One region of the Bradyrhizobium sp. HKCCYLRH3073 genome, then DNA from elsewhere that is predicted to be linked to it. Evidence: predicted binding sites of a transcription regulator. Region 1 holds the regulator's gene; each other region holds the start of a gene.
The links. Region 1 encodes PhoB, which activates phosphate uptake and scavenging genes when phosphate is short. Its sites were predicted from a motif close to TGTCATNNANCTGTCAT; they were not measured.
Positions count from the first base shown of each region.

Region 2: a site for PhoB is predicted at 2,345-2,361, ahead of ACQR1X_RS07740 (DUF47 domain-containing protein). Genes of this name have one in related genera too.
Region 3: a site for PhoB is predicted at 2,567-2,583, ahead of phnC (phosphonate ABC transporter ATP-binding protein). Genes of this name have one in related genera too.

Region 1 covers NZ_JBNPUD010000010.1:52,064-56,231, forward strand. The annotation lists gene ACQR1X_RS22750 (trypsin-like serine protease) at 1-699, opposite strand, end outside; gene phoB (phosphate regulon transcriptional regulator PhoB) at 847-1,554, opposite strand; gene phoU (phosphate signaling complex protein PhoU) at 1,571-2,287, opposite strand; gene pstB (phosphate ABC transporter ATP-binding protein PstB) at 2,318-3,142, opposite strand; gene pstA (phosphate ABC transporter permease PstA) at 3,139-4,020, opposite strand; gene pstC (phosphate ABC transporter permease subunit PstC) at 4,024-4,168, opposite strand, start outside.
Region 2 covers NZ_JBNPUD010000003.1:18,747-22,914, forward strand. The annotation lists gene ACQR1X_RS07725 (ABC transporter substrate-binding protein) at 1-348, shown strand, start outside; gene ACQR1X_RS07730 (branched-chain amino acid ABC transporter permease) at 426-1,289, shown strand; gene ACQR1X_RS07735 (branched-chain amino acid ABC transporter permease) at 1,291-2,259, shown strand; gene ACQR1X_RS07740 (DUF47 domain-containing protein) at 2,403-3,047, shown strand; gene ACQR1X_RS07745 (inorganic phosphate transporter) at 3,062-4,069, shown strand.
Region 3 covers NZ_JBNPUD010000009.1:48,468-52,635, forward strand. The annotation lists gene ACQR1X_RS21220 (DUF1045 domain-containing protein) at 1-672, opposite strand, end outside; gene ACQR1X_RS21225 (alpha-D-ribose 1-methylphosphonate 5-triphosphate diphosphatase) at 679-1,863, opposite strand; gene ACQR1X_RS21230 (DapH/DapD/GlmU-related protein) at 1,860-2,522, opposite strand; gene phnC (phosphonate ABC transporter ATP-binding protein) at 2,698-3,507, shown strand; gene phnD (phosphonate ABC transporter substrate-binding protein) at 3,579-4,168, shown strand, end outside.

The DNA.
Region 1 (4,168 bases):
TTGCGCGACGGTGACGACGCCGATCGACGACGCCGGCCACGAGGTGGGATCGACGACCTCGCCGATGTGGCGGTCGAGCCCGAGCAGTTGCTCCGGACGCGGAGCGGCGACGCCCGCCTCCGCCGATTCCGGCTTCGGCCGCCAGGCCGCAATGGCGCTCTGGGCCTGGACGCGCTGCGGCTCGGTCAGCTTGACCCGCTGCACGTCGCGGCCGGCCGATCGCACGCCGCTGCGACCCGCCATCACCAGCCAGGCGTAGCCCTGCACGACGTCCTGCTTCACGCCGCGACCGTCCAGCAGCATCAGGCCCAGCATGTATTGCGACTGGGCGAAGCCCTGCGCTGCCGCGCGGCTGAACCAGCGGCCGGCTTCGCCATAATTGCTCGCGACACCTTCGCCGTTGACATAGGCGATGCCGAGATAATGCTGGGCGACGGCGAGGCCCTGATCGGCGGCCTTGCGATACCACGCCAGCGCCTCGGCGGGGTTGCGCGGTTGGCCCCAGCCGAAGGCCTCCATGAAGCCGACGTCGAACTGCGCCCGCGCATCGCCCTTGGCGGCCAGCGGCAGCAGGCGGCGCATCGCCGCGGCGTGCTGTCCGTTTCCCGCCGCGGCGACCGCGTCTTCGAGCTCGGCGGCCGCGGCGCCCGCCGCGCTGCCGAGCAGCACGGCTAGAGATATGATGATGGTCTTGATCAAGGGCGTCCGCTGGGACCGAAACATCGTGACGGGCCACGAAGCAGACACGATCAAGACGGCGGCGGCGTGGCGGAAAGCGGACCGCGATCTCCTCAATCGGGCCCCCTCGCGCCTCACACCTGCTTCATCCTCACGCCCGATCGCCCCTTACACCTGCTCGCTCTTGGCGAAGCGATCATCGAGCGCATAGCCGGCGCCGCGCACGGTGCGGATCGGGTCCTGCTCGCGGCCCGGATTGAGCAGCTTGCGCAGGCGGCCGATATGGACGTCGACCGTGCGCTCGTCGATATAGATGTCGCGGCCCCAGACGCTATCGAGCAGCTGCTCGCGGCTGAACACGCGGCCGGGATGCTCCAGGAAAAACTCGAGCAGGCGGTATTCGGTCGGGCCGAGATCGATCGGCCGTCCCGAGCGCGCCACGCGGCGCTTCTCGCGGTCGAGCTCGATGTCGCCATAGGACAGCACGGTCGCCAGCCGCTCCGGGCTCGCCCGCCGCAGCAGGCCCTTCACGCGCGCCAGCAGCTCCGGCACCGAGAACGGCTTGACGATGTAGTCGTCGGCGCCGGTCGCGAGGCCGCGCACGCGCTCGCTCTCCTCGCCGCGCGCGGTGAGCATGATGATCGGCAATTGCCGGGTCTCGGACCGCGCCCGCAGGCGGCGGCACAGCTCGATGCCGGACAGGCCCGGCAGCATCCAGTCGAGCACGACGAGATCGGGAACGCGCTCCTTCAGCCGTGTGTCGGCCTCGTCTCCGCGCGCCACCGTCTCGACCTCGTAGCCTTCGGCCTCGAGGTTGTAGCGCAGGAGCGTCGTCAGCGCCTCCTCGTCCTCCACCACCAGAATTCGGGCGCCCATGTCAGAACCGTCTCTCTCAGTTGCCGGGGATCGTCGATGCGAAGCTCGTCATGTCGCCCTTCGGGCGCTTGTCCATGATCTGCTGGCCTTCGATCATATAGAAGACGGTCTCCGCGATGTTGGTCGCGTGATCGCCGATGCGCTCGATGTTCTTGGCGCAGAACATCAGATGGATGCAGAACGAGATGTTGCGCGGATCCTCCATCATGTAGGTCAGGAGTTCGCGGAACAGCGAGGTGCAGATGGCGTCGACCTCCTCGTCGCCCTTCCACACCGTCATCGCCGCCGGCAGGTCGTGCGCGGCATAGGCGTCCAGCACCGTCTTGACCTGCGACTGCACCAGGTCGGTCATGTGCTCGAGCCCGCGGATCAGCTTGAGGGGATGGAAGTCGCTCTCCAGCGCCGCGACGCGCTTGCCGATGTTCTTGGCGAGATCGCCGATGCGCTCCAGATCGGTCGCCACGCGCATCGCGCCGACGATCTCACGCAGATCGACCGCCATCGGCTGTCGCCGGGCGATGGTGAGCACGGCGCGCTCCTCGATGATGCGCTGCAGCTTGTCGACCTCGGCGTCGGTGGCGACCACCTTCTGGCCGAGCGCGATGTCGCGCCGCACCAGCGCATCGACGGAATCGACGATCAGCCGCTCCGCAAGGCCGCCCATCTCGGACACCAGCCGGGTGAGATCCTGCAGATCGCTGTCGAACGCCTTGGCGGTATGTTCACTGGCCATGATGATCTCCTGAAGTCAATGTCGTCGGCGTCAGCCGAACCGGCCGGTGATGTAATCCTGGGTCCGCCGATCGCTCGGCGAGGTGAAGATCTTGCTGGTGTCGTCGAACTCGATGAGCTCGCCGAGATACATGAAGGCGGTCTTGTCGGAGACGCGGGCCGCCTGCTGCATGTTATGCGTCACGATGGCGATCGTATAGTTTTCGGCGAGCTCCTGGATCAGTTCCTCGACCTTGGCGGTCGAGATCGGATCGAGCGCCGAGCACGGCTCGTCGAACAGGATCACCTCCGGCCGGACCGCCACGGTGCGCGCAATGCACAGCCGCTGCTGCTGGCCGCCTGACAGCGACAGGCCCGAAGCGTTGAGCTTGTCCTTGACCTCGTTCCACAACGCGCCGCCGCGCAATGCCTTCTCGACCCGGTCGTCCATCTCCGACTTGGAGATCTTCTCATACAGCCGGATGCCGAAGGCGATGTTCTCGTAGATCGTCATCGGGAACGGCGTCGGCTTCTGGAACACCATGCCGACCCGGGCCCGCAGCAGGTTGAGGTCGAGCTTGGGATCGAGGATGTTGGTGTTGTCCAGCATGAGCTGGCCAACGGCGCGCTGGCCCGGGTAGAGATCGTACATCCGGTTGAAGATGCGCAGCAGGGTCGACTTGCCGCAGCCGGACGGGCCGATGAACGCGGTGACGCGGTTGGTCCCCAGCGACAGGTTGATGTTCTTCAGCGCGTGGTGATCGCCGTAATAGAAGTTCAGGTTGCGCGCGGTCACCTTGGCGGGGGCTTCCGGCAAAACCTTGCCGTTCAGCGCGGCGGGATTGGGCTGGCTGACGGATACGGACAGGTCGGTCATTTTGCGTTCCTCTCGGCGCCGAGAATGCGTGCACTGACATTCAGGGCGAGCACGGCCAGAGTGATCAGAAGGGCTCCGCTCCAGGCCAGCTGCTTCCAATAGGCATAGGGGCTCTGGACGAAGTTGTTGATGGTGACGGGCAGGTTGGCCATCGTCTTGGAGAGGTTGAGGCTCCAGAACTGGTTCGACAGCGCGGTGAACAGCAAGGGCGCGGTCTCGCCGGCGACGCGGGCGGTGGCCAGCAGCACGCCGGTGATCAGGCCCGAGCGCGCCGCGCGATAGGCGATGCGCCGGATCACCAGCGATCGCGGCAGGCCGAGCGCCGAGGCCGCCTCACGCAGCGGGTTGGGCACCAGCAGCAGCATGTCCTCGGTGGTGCGCAGCACCACGGGGATGACAATGACAGCCAGCGCCAGCGAGCCTGCGAGCGCCGAGAAGCCGCCCATCGGCACCACGACAGCGCCATAGATGAACAGGCCGATGATGATCGAGGGCGCCGACAGCAGGATGTCGTTGATGAAGCGGATCACCGAGGTCAGGCGGTCGTTGCGGCCGTACTCGGCCAGATAGGTGCCGGCGAACAGGCCGAGCGGCGCGCCGATGCCGACGCCGATGACCGTCATGATCAGAGAGCCGACGATGGCATTGCGCAGTCCGCCTTCGCTCGAGCCCGGCGGCGGGGTGTCGGCGGAAAACACTTGCAGGCTGAGGCCGGCGAGGCCGTTATAGAACAGCGTGAACAGGATCAGCGCCAGCCAGGTGACGCCGAACAGCGCGGCGGCGACGCAGAGGCCGCGGATCACGATGTCCCTGCGGCGTCGGCGCGCATAGATCGGATTGACCGGCGTATCGGCGGTGAGCGAATCTGCGCTGGACATGGCTTATTTTCCCGCCTTTGCTTGGAGCCGCATGAGCATCAGGCGCGCGCTCGCCAGCACGAAGAAGGTGAGCACGAAGAGCAGCAGGCCGAGCAGGATCAGGCTCGACTGGTGCAGGCCGTCGCTCTCCTGGAACTCAGAGGCAATG
Region 2 (4,168 bases), on a different contig from region 1:
CGCTTTGCCAAACGGATGAAGAACGGCGCGCCGCCGACCATGGTGCAGGCGGGCGTCTATGCCGGCTTGATGCATTACTTCAAGGCGTTGGAGGCGCTCGGCGAGAACCCGCATGACGGCGTCAAGATCGTCGACAAGATGAAATCGATCCCGACCGACGATGCGCTGTTCGGCAAGGGCGAGATCCAGCCGAACGGCCGCACCATCCACACTGCGTATCTGTTCGAGGTCAAGAAGCCCTCGGAGTCCAAGGGCCCGTGGGATCTCTACAAGCTGGTCGGCTCGGTACCGGGCGACCAGGCCTTCACACCGCTCGACAAGAGCGCGTGCGCCTTGTTGAAGAAGTGAACCGCTGCCGTCCCGGCGGCTGATCCCGCCGGAACCGCTGTCTTTAGGAAACGCCGAGAGAAAACAGAAACAAGACGATGCAGGCCCTCTACGCACAGCTCCTGGTCGGACTGATCAACGGCTCGTTCTACGCGCTGCTCAGTCTCGGGCTTGCCGTCATCTTCGGCATGCTCAACATCATCAACTTCGCCCATGGCGCGCTCTACATGATGGGCGCGTTCTGCGCCTATTTTCTGCTCAACCTCGGCGGCATCAATTATTGGTGGGCGCTGCTGCTGGCGCCGATCATCGTCGGCGCCTTCGGCATGATCCTCGAGCGCACCATGCTGCAATGGATTGCCGGGCTCGACCATCTCTACGGACTGCTGCTGACGTTCGGACTGGCGCTGATCATCCAGGGCGTGTTCCAGAACTTCTTCGGCTCGTCCGGCCTGCCTTACGCGATCCCGGATCAGCTCCGTGGCGGCATGAACCTCGGCTTCATGTATCTGCCGGTCTATCGCGGCTGGGTCGTCATCTTCTCCCTGGTCGTCTGCCTGGCGACCTGGTTCCTGATCGAGCGCACCCGGCTCGGCGCCTACCTGCGCGCAGCCACCGAGAACCCGACCTTGGTGCGGGCCTTCGGCATCAACGTCCCGCGCATGATCACGCTGACCTACGGCCTTGGCGTCGGGCTTGCGGCGCTGGCCGGCGTGCTGTCGGCGCCGATCAACCAGGTGCGGCCGCTGATGGGCGAGCACATCATCATCGTGGTGTTCGCGGTGGTTGTGATCGGCGGCATGGGTTCGATCATGGGCTCGATCATCACCGGCTTCCTGCTCGGCGTGATCGAGGGACTGACAAAGTATTTCTACCCCGAGGCTTCCAACACCGTGGTCTTCGTTCTGATGGTCCTGGTGCTGCTGGTGAAGCCGACGGGTCTGACCGGACGGGCGGCCTGACATGACATCCATCACCGACGCGACCCTGCCGATCACCCCGCGCGCGATGCGCGACGAGATGATCGTGTTCGTCATCATGGCAGCGCTGCTGGCGATCGTGCCGTGGACCGGGCTGTACCCGTTCTTCGTCATGCAGGCGCTGTGCTTCGCGCTGCTCGCCTGCGCCTTCAACCTCCTGATCGGCTATGGCGGCCTGTTGTCGTTCGGCCACGCGATGTTCCTGGGAACGGCCGGCTATTGCAGCGCCCACGCGTTGAAAGTGTGGGGGCTGCCGCCCGAGCTCGGCATCCTCACGGGCGTTGCCGGATCGTTCGTCCTGTCGGTGATCACCGGCTACATCTCGATCCGCCGGCAGGGCATCTATTTCGCGATGATCACCCTGGCGCTGTCGCAGCTCTTGTACTTCATCTATCTGCAGGCGCCGTTCACCCATGGCGAGGACGGTATCCAGGGCATTCCGCAGGGGCGGATGTTCGGCATCCTCGACCTGTCCAAGCCGACGGTGCTGTATTACGTCGTGCTGGCCGGTTTCCTCGCCGGCTTCCTGCTGATCTTCCGCACCATCAACTCGCCGTTCGGCGAGGTGCTGAAGTCGATCCGCGAGAACGAGCAGCGGGCGATCTCGCTGGGCTATAAGACCGACCAGTACAAGCTGCTCGCCTTCATCCTGTCGGGGACGCTGGCTGGCCTCGCCGGTGCGCTGAAGGTGTTCGTCGCCCAGAATGCCTCGCTGACCGACGTCGAGGTCGGGATGTCCGGCCAGATCGTGCTCATGACCCTGGTCGGCGGGCTCGGCACCGTGTTCGGCCCCGTCGTCGGCGCCTTCGTGATCGTCGGCATGCAGCAATATCTGTCCGGCTTCGGCCAGTGGGTGACGGTGATCCAGGGCGGCATCTTCGTCGCCTGCGTGCTCACCTTCCGCCGCGGCGTGGTCGGAGAAATCGCCCATCTGTTCAAGCGATCCCTCTAAGCTATTGATCTGTAAAGAGATTGTCGAAAGGGCAGAAAGCGGTGGATGAACCGGCCACCGCTTCTGCTGGTGCGCGATCCGGAGTATGACAGTTCTGTGACGGGCCGGCCCTGGCCCGTTTCGGAATGGATGGATCTCGTCCCATGCTGCACTGGTTTCGCGCCGTTCTCCCGCGGGAGGAGCGGTTTTTCGATTTGTTCGCCCGCCACAACAAGGTGGTGATCCAAGGCGCGCATGCGCTGCAGGACATGCTTAAGGGCGGCGACGACATCCTCAGGCACTGCCAGCGCGTCAGCCAGCTCGAGAACGAGGCCGACAACATCACGCGGGAGGTGCTGACCGCGGTCCGCCGCACCTTCATCACCCCGTTCGACCGCGGCGACATCAAGAACCTGATCACCTCGATGGACGACGCCATCGACCAGATGCAGCAGACCGCCAAGGCCGTGGTGCTGTTCGAGGTCAAGGAGTTCGAGCCGACCATGCGCGAGATGGGCACCTTGCTGGTCGATTGCGCCAATCTGATCGGGAAGGCGCTGCCGCTGCTGCAGGCGATCGGCCAGAACGTGCCGATGATCACCGCGATCACCGAGGAGATGACCAAGCTCGAGGGCCGGGTCGACGACCTCCACGACATCGGGCTGAAGGAGCTATTCCTCAAGCACCGCAACGCCAACACGATGGACTTCATCGTCGGCGCCGAGATCTACGACCATCTGGAGAAGGTCGCCGACCGCTTCGACGACGTCGCCAACGAGATCAATTCGATCATGATCGAACAGGTCTAGGGTAGGGCCGCGCCGTGGACGCTCAACTCGGCCTTCCGATCCTGGTTGGCCTCATCGCCGTCGCACTCGCCTTCGATTTCCTGAACGGCCTGCACGACGCCGCCAACTCGATCGCGACCATCGTCTCGACCCGCGTGCTCCGGCCGCAATATGCGGTGTTCTGGGCCGCGTTCTTCAATTTCGTGGCGTTCAGCGTGTTCGGACTGCATGTCGCGCAGACCATCGGCACCGGGATCATCGATCCCGCGATCGTCGACGCCCACGTGATCTTCGCGGCCCTGGTCGGCGCGATCGTCTGGAACCTGGTCACCTGGGCGGCCGGCATTCCGTCGTCGAGCTCGCACGCGCTGATCGGCGGCCTGGTCGGGGCAGGGGTCGCCAAGGCCGGCATCTCGGCCACCGTGTGGAGCGGCCTGTCCAAGACCGTGCTCGCGATCGTGCTGTCGCCGCTGGTCGGGCTGGTGCTGGCGATGATCCTGGTTGCGATCGTGTCCTGGGCCTCGGTGCGCTCGACGCCGTTTGCCGTCGACCGCGCCTTCCGCATCCTGCAATTCGCTTCGGCCTCGCTGTATTCGCTCGGCCACGGCGGCAACGACGCGCAGAAGACGATGGGCATCATCGCGGTGCTGTTGTACTCGCAGGGCCATCTCGGCGAGCAGTTCACGGTGCCGTTCTGGGTGGTGCTGTCGTGCCAGGCCGCGATGGCGCTGGGCACGCTGATGGGCGGCTGGCGCATCGTCCGGACCATGGGCCTGCGCATCACCAAGCTGAATCCGATGCAGGGCTTCTGCGCCGAGACCGGCGGCGCCATCACGCTGTTCCTGGCGACGTTCCTCGGCGTGCCCGTCTCGACCACCCACACCATCACCGGTGCCATCGTCGGCGTCGGCGCCGCCCGCCGCGCCTCGGCGGTGCGCTGGAACGTCGCCGGATCGATCGTCTATGCCTGGATCTTCACGATTCCGGCCTCGGCCATCGTAGCGGCACTGAGCTTCTGGCTGGTGTCGGTGCTCAGGCACTAAAGACGGCGGGACCGTCCTGAAACGTTGGCGCCTCATGGTTCGAGACGCGCCGCAAGGGCGGCGCTCCTCACCATGAGGGGCGGGATTCGACCGCGGCGG
Region 3 (4,168 bases), on a different contig from region 1:
GATGCCGAACCGCTGGCGGGCGTTGGGCTGGCGGAACAACACGATCCGGTCGATCCGGAGCTCTGTCAGCGACAGCGCCGCAAATCTCTGCTGCAGCATCGTCAGGATCGGCCGGCGTCGTTCGTCGGACAGCCGGCAGGTCAGCGTCATGTGGAAGCGGAAATCCTCCATGACATAGGGATAGCCCCAGCGATCGAGATGATCGCGCTGTCGTGGTGTCAGCAGGTCCGGCTTGCGCCGTGCACGGTCCTCGGCGGTCATCGGCGCGCGAAACGGCTCGAACGTCCGGACACAATCGGCTGCGAGCTGTTGCAGCGCCGGCGAGGGCTCGCCAGGGATCATCGCGACGAAGCCGCTGATCGAGTCCACGATGGGACGAATGATCGGAATGGCGCGCGGCCTTGCCGCGAACGTCGCACAGGCGTCGCGGAGCGAGGCTTCGCTCTGCGCATCGGCCAGTTCGAACGGCGCCTTCAAAGTGGCGTGGAAGCCATATTTGCGCGGGTCCGCGCTCAGCTCGGCCCAATCGGGAACCGCGCGAACGACTTCTTCCGGAAAGCTCGGCTCGTCGCCGCTCCAGGCGTCGTAACCCAGCAGGCTCGCGCCGAATCCGGCCAAGCCCGTCGTCGCCGCCGGGGCGTAGTAGATCGCGTAGCGGGGCGCATCGACCATGATCTGCTACTCCGCCGCGATGGTGCGCACGGGCACTGCGTTCAGCCGATGGGTCTCGGCCAGATAGACCAGCCGGCCGGACGCGATGACGGCGACGACGCGGGGGCGCAACGGCACGCGGTCATCGACCAGAATGACGTCGGCGCGGCGGCCTTCGGCCAGCGTCCCGCGGTCCGCCAGTCCGGCCGCGCGTGCGGGGCCGCCCGAGATCAGATCCCAGGCGCGTGCCAGCGGCAGAACGCCGTCGGCCGCGAGCCGATACGCCGCCAGCAGCGGCGCTGGATAGTAGTAGTCGGAGGCCAGCACCGAGCAGAGGCCCTTGGCGATCATGTCGCTGGCTCGCGTCCACCCGGTATGGCTGCCGCCCCGAACGACGTTGGGCGCGCCGAAGACGATCGCGTCTCCGCCCTGAGCGGCCTCGCGCGCAGTCTCCTCGTTGACCGGAAATTCCGCGATGGTCACGCCCTGGCTGCGAAACGCCTTGCGCATGGCCGGGCTGTCGTCGTCGTGCGACAGCATGCGGACGCCAGCCTTGCGTGCGATGTCGGCCAGCCGCGCGATCGAGGCTGGAACGGCATCCGCGCGAGAGGCGATGCGCGCGACCAGCCGGTCGAACTCCGCGCCGGGCAGGCCGGTGCGGTCGACCATGCGCTGGCGCTTGTGCGGCGTGTCCAGGCTCGCGACCGTCGAGTCCATGTGATCGTTGAAGGCGAACAGGTCGACGCGCCGATCGGCGAGCCACTGGCCGATTTCCTCCTCGTCGTCGAGATTGAAGGTCTCGTGGCGCAGATGAAAGCGCGTGTCGGCCGCGAGCTGCGGGCGCAGCGCTTCGATCGATTCGAGCAGCCGCCGCGCATTGTCGGCGCTGCGCAGGCCCGGCTCCCATGACCAGGTCGTTGCGTGGAAGACCGTGGTGATGCCATTGCTGACGGCCTGGCGGTCGCTGTCGATCAGCGCGACGTCGGTCGGGAAATCGACCCCGGCGCGCGGCATCATCTGGCGCTCGAACGCATCGCCGTGGATGTCGACGATGCCGGGGAGCACGGTGAGCCCCTCCGCATCGAGTTCGAGACCTGACCGGCACCCCGGTGTCCCGATGCCGGCGATGACGTCGCCGGATATGATCAAGGAGGTGTCCACGAGCTCTGTGTCGACGAGGCAGCGGCCCCGCGAGATTGAGATATCGGTCATGGGGCGGCACTCTGCCGTACCGGGACGCGGGCGTCGAGAGCGGCCTCGTATTTATCCAGGAACGCGGTGATCTCGAGCTTGCGGAAATCGGGCAGCGCCGCGCGCAGCGCCTCGTGCTTCCAATCCCACCACGCCAGATCGAGCAGCCGCTGCTCGACCTCGCGCGGAAACCGGCGCTTGACCGGGCGCGCCGGATTGCCGGCGACGATCGTATAGGCCGGAACGTCCTTGGTGACGATGGCGCCAGCCGCCACGACCGCGCCGGTGCCGATGTTGCGGCCCGGCAGCACGATCGCGCCATGGCCGATCCAGACGTCGTGTCCGATCCGGACATGATGCTCTCGCCGCCAGGCGAAGAACTCGGCATCGTCGGGCTCGCCTGGAAAATAGGCGCTGGCGCGATAGGTGAAATGGGCCTGCGTCGCCCGCTGCATCGGGTGGTTGCCCGGGTTGATCCGGGTCATCGCCGCGATCGAGCAGAACTTGCCGACCGTCGTGTAGGTGATCTGGGAATCGTTGACCACGTAGGAGTAGTCGCCCATCGTCACCTCCTGCAGGATGGTGCGGGCGCCGATCTCGCAATAGGCGCCGAGCGTCACGTCCTGGAGCTTGGCCGAAGGGTCAACGGTAGGTTCAATCGAAAGCAGCTTGCCGGCCATCTCGCGTCCTGTCTCTACGCCTGTGAAGGTGTTGGGTCTCCCCTATGACAGAGGCGTGACATCTACATGACCGCCGACCGGCATGTGGACGGATGTGGCGCCGCAGTGTTGCTGTCACATAGCTGTAGAATCCAGACGTTAGCGATAGGCCAAAGCGAGGCGTCTGGAGAATTCAATGCTGGTGGTGGATGGCCTGACGTGCCGTTTTGGCATGAAAGCCGCGGTCGACAATGCGTCCTTCTCTGTTGCACCCGGCAGCTTCGTCGGCGTGATCGGGCGTTCCGGCGCGGGCAAGTCGACCCTGCTGCGGTCCATCAATCGCCTGAGTCCTGTGAGCGGCGGCCGCATTTTCTTCAGGGATCTCGATGTGACGGCGCTGCGCGGCCGCGACCTGCGGCAGTGGCGCGCGCGCTCGGCGATGATCTTCCAGCAGTTCAATCTGGTCGGCCGATTGGACGTGCTCACGAACGTCCTGATGGGGCGACTCGCCGAAATCCCGTCGTGGCGCTCTCTGGCGCAGCTCTGGCCGGCGGCGGATGTTGCCATGGCGCTGTCCGCGCTCGAGCAGTTCGACATGGCCTCCCTCGCCGCGCAGCGCGCCGATCAGCTTTCGGGCGGGCAGCAGCAGCGCGTCGCGATCGCGCGCGCGCTGGTCCAGAATCCGGAAATCATCTTGGCCGATGAGCCGATCGCCTCGCTCGATCCGCGCAACACCAAGATCGTCATGGACGCGCTGCTGCGCATCAACAAGCATTTCGGCATCACCGTGATCTGCAATCTGCACTCGCTCGATCTGGCGCGCAGCTATTGCGACCGATTGATCGGAATGGCGAATGGTCGGGTCGTGTTCGACGATCTGCCGGCGGCGCTCACCGGCCAGATCGCGCGCGAGCTGTACGATCTGGAGGCCGACGAGGTGATGCCGCCGGCAATGCCCAAAGCTCCCGAATCCGTTCCGGCTGTCGGCAAAGTTGCCGTCGCCTGATTGCCTGCGTGCTGCGGGCGCATCTGTCGTGTCAATCCTGACATCGTCCCCTGAAACTTGAAGGACGTTCCATGATCAATCGTCGTCTCATTCTGGCCGGTTTGGCCACTCTGTCGTTCGCTTCGTCCGCCTCGGCCGAGGACTGGCGAACCAAATATCCGGAGATCACCTTTGCCGCGATCCCGGCCGAAAACGGCTCGGGTGTCGTCGAGCGTTACACGCCGTTCGTGAACTATCTTTCCAAGGAGCTCGGCGTCAAGGTGACGCTGCGCGTCGCCAATGACTACGCCGCGGTCATCGAGGGCCAGCGCGCCGGCAACATTCACATCGGCTATTATGGTCCGGCCTCCTTCGCCCGCGCGCGCGTGACGGGCGTAAAGACGGACGCTTTCGTGATCGACGTCAACTCGGACGGCTCGAAGGGCTATTATTCAGTGTTCTACGTGCTCGCCAAGAGCCCGTACCAGAAGCTCGAGGATCTGAAGGGCAAGAATCTCGGCCTGGTGGACCCGAACTCGACCTCTGGCAACAACATGCCGCGCTTCAAGATGAGCCAGATGGGCATCGACCCCGACACCTATTTCTCCCAGGTCATCTTTACGGGCAGCCACGAGAACGCCGTGCTTGCCCTGGCGCAGGGAACCGTCGACGTCGCCGCAAA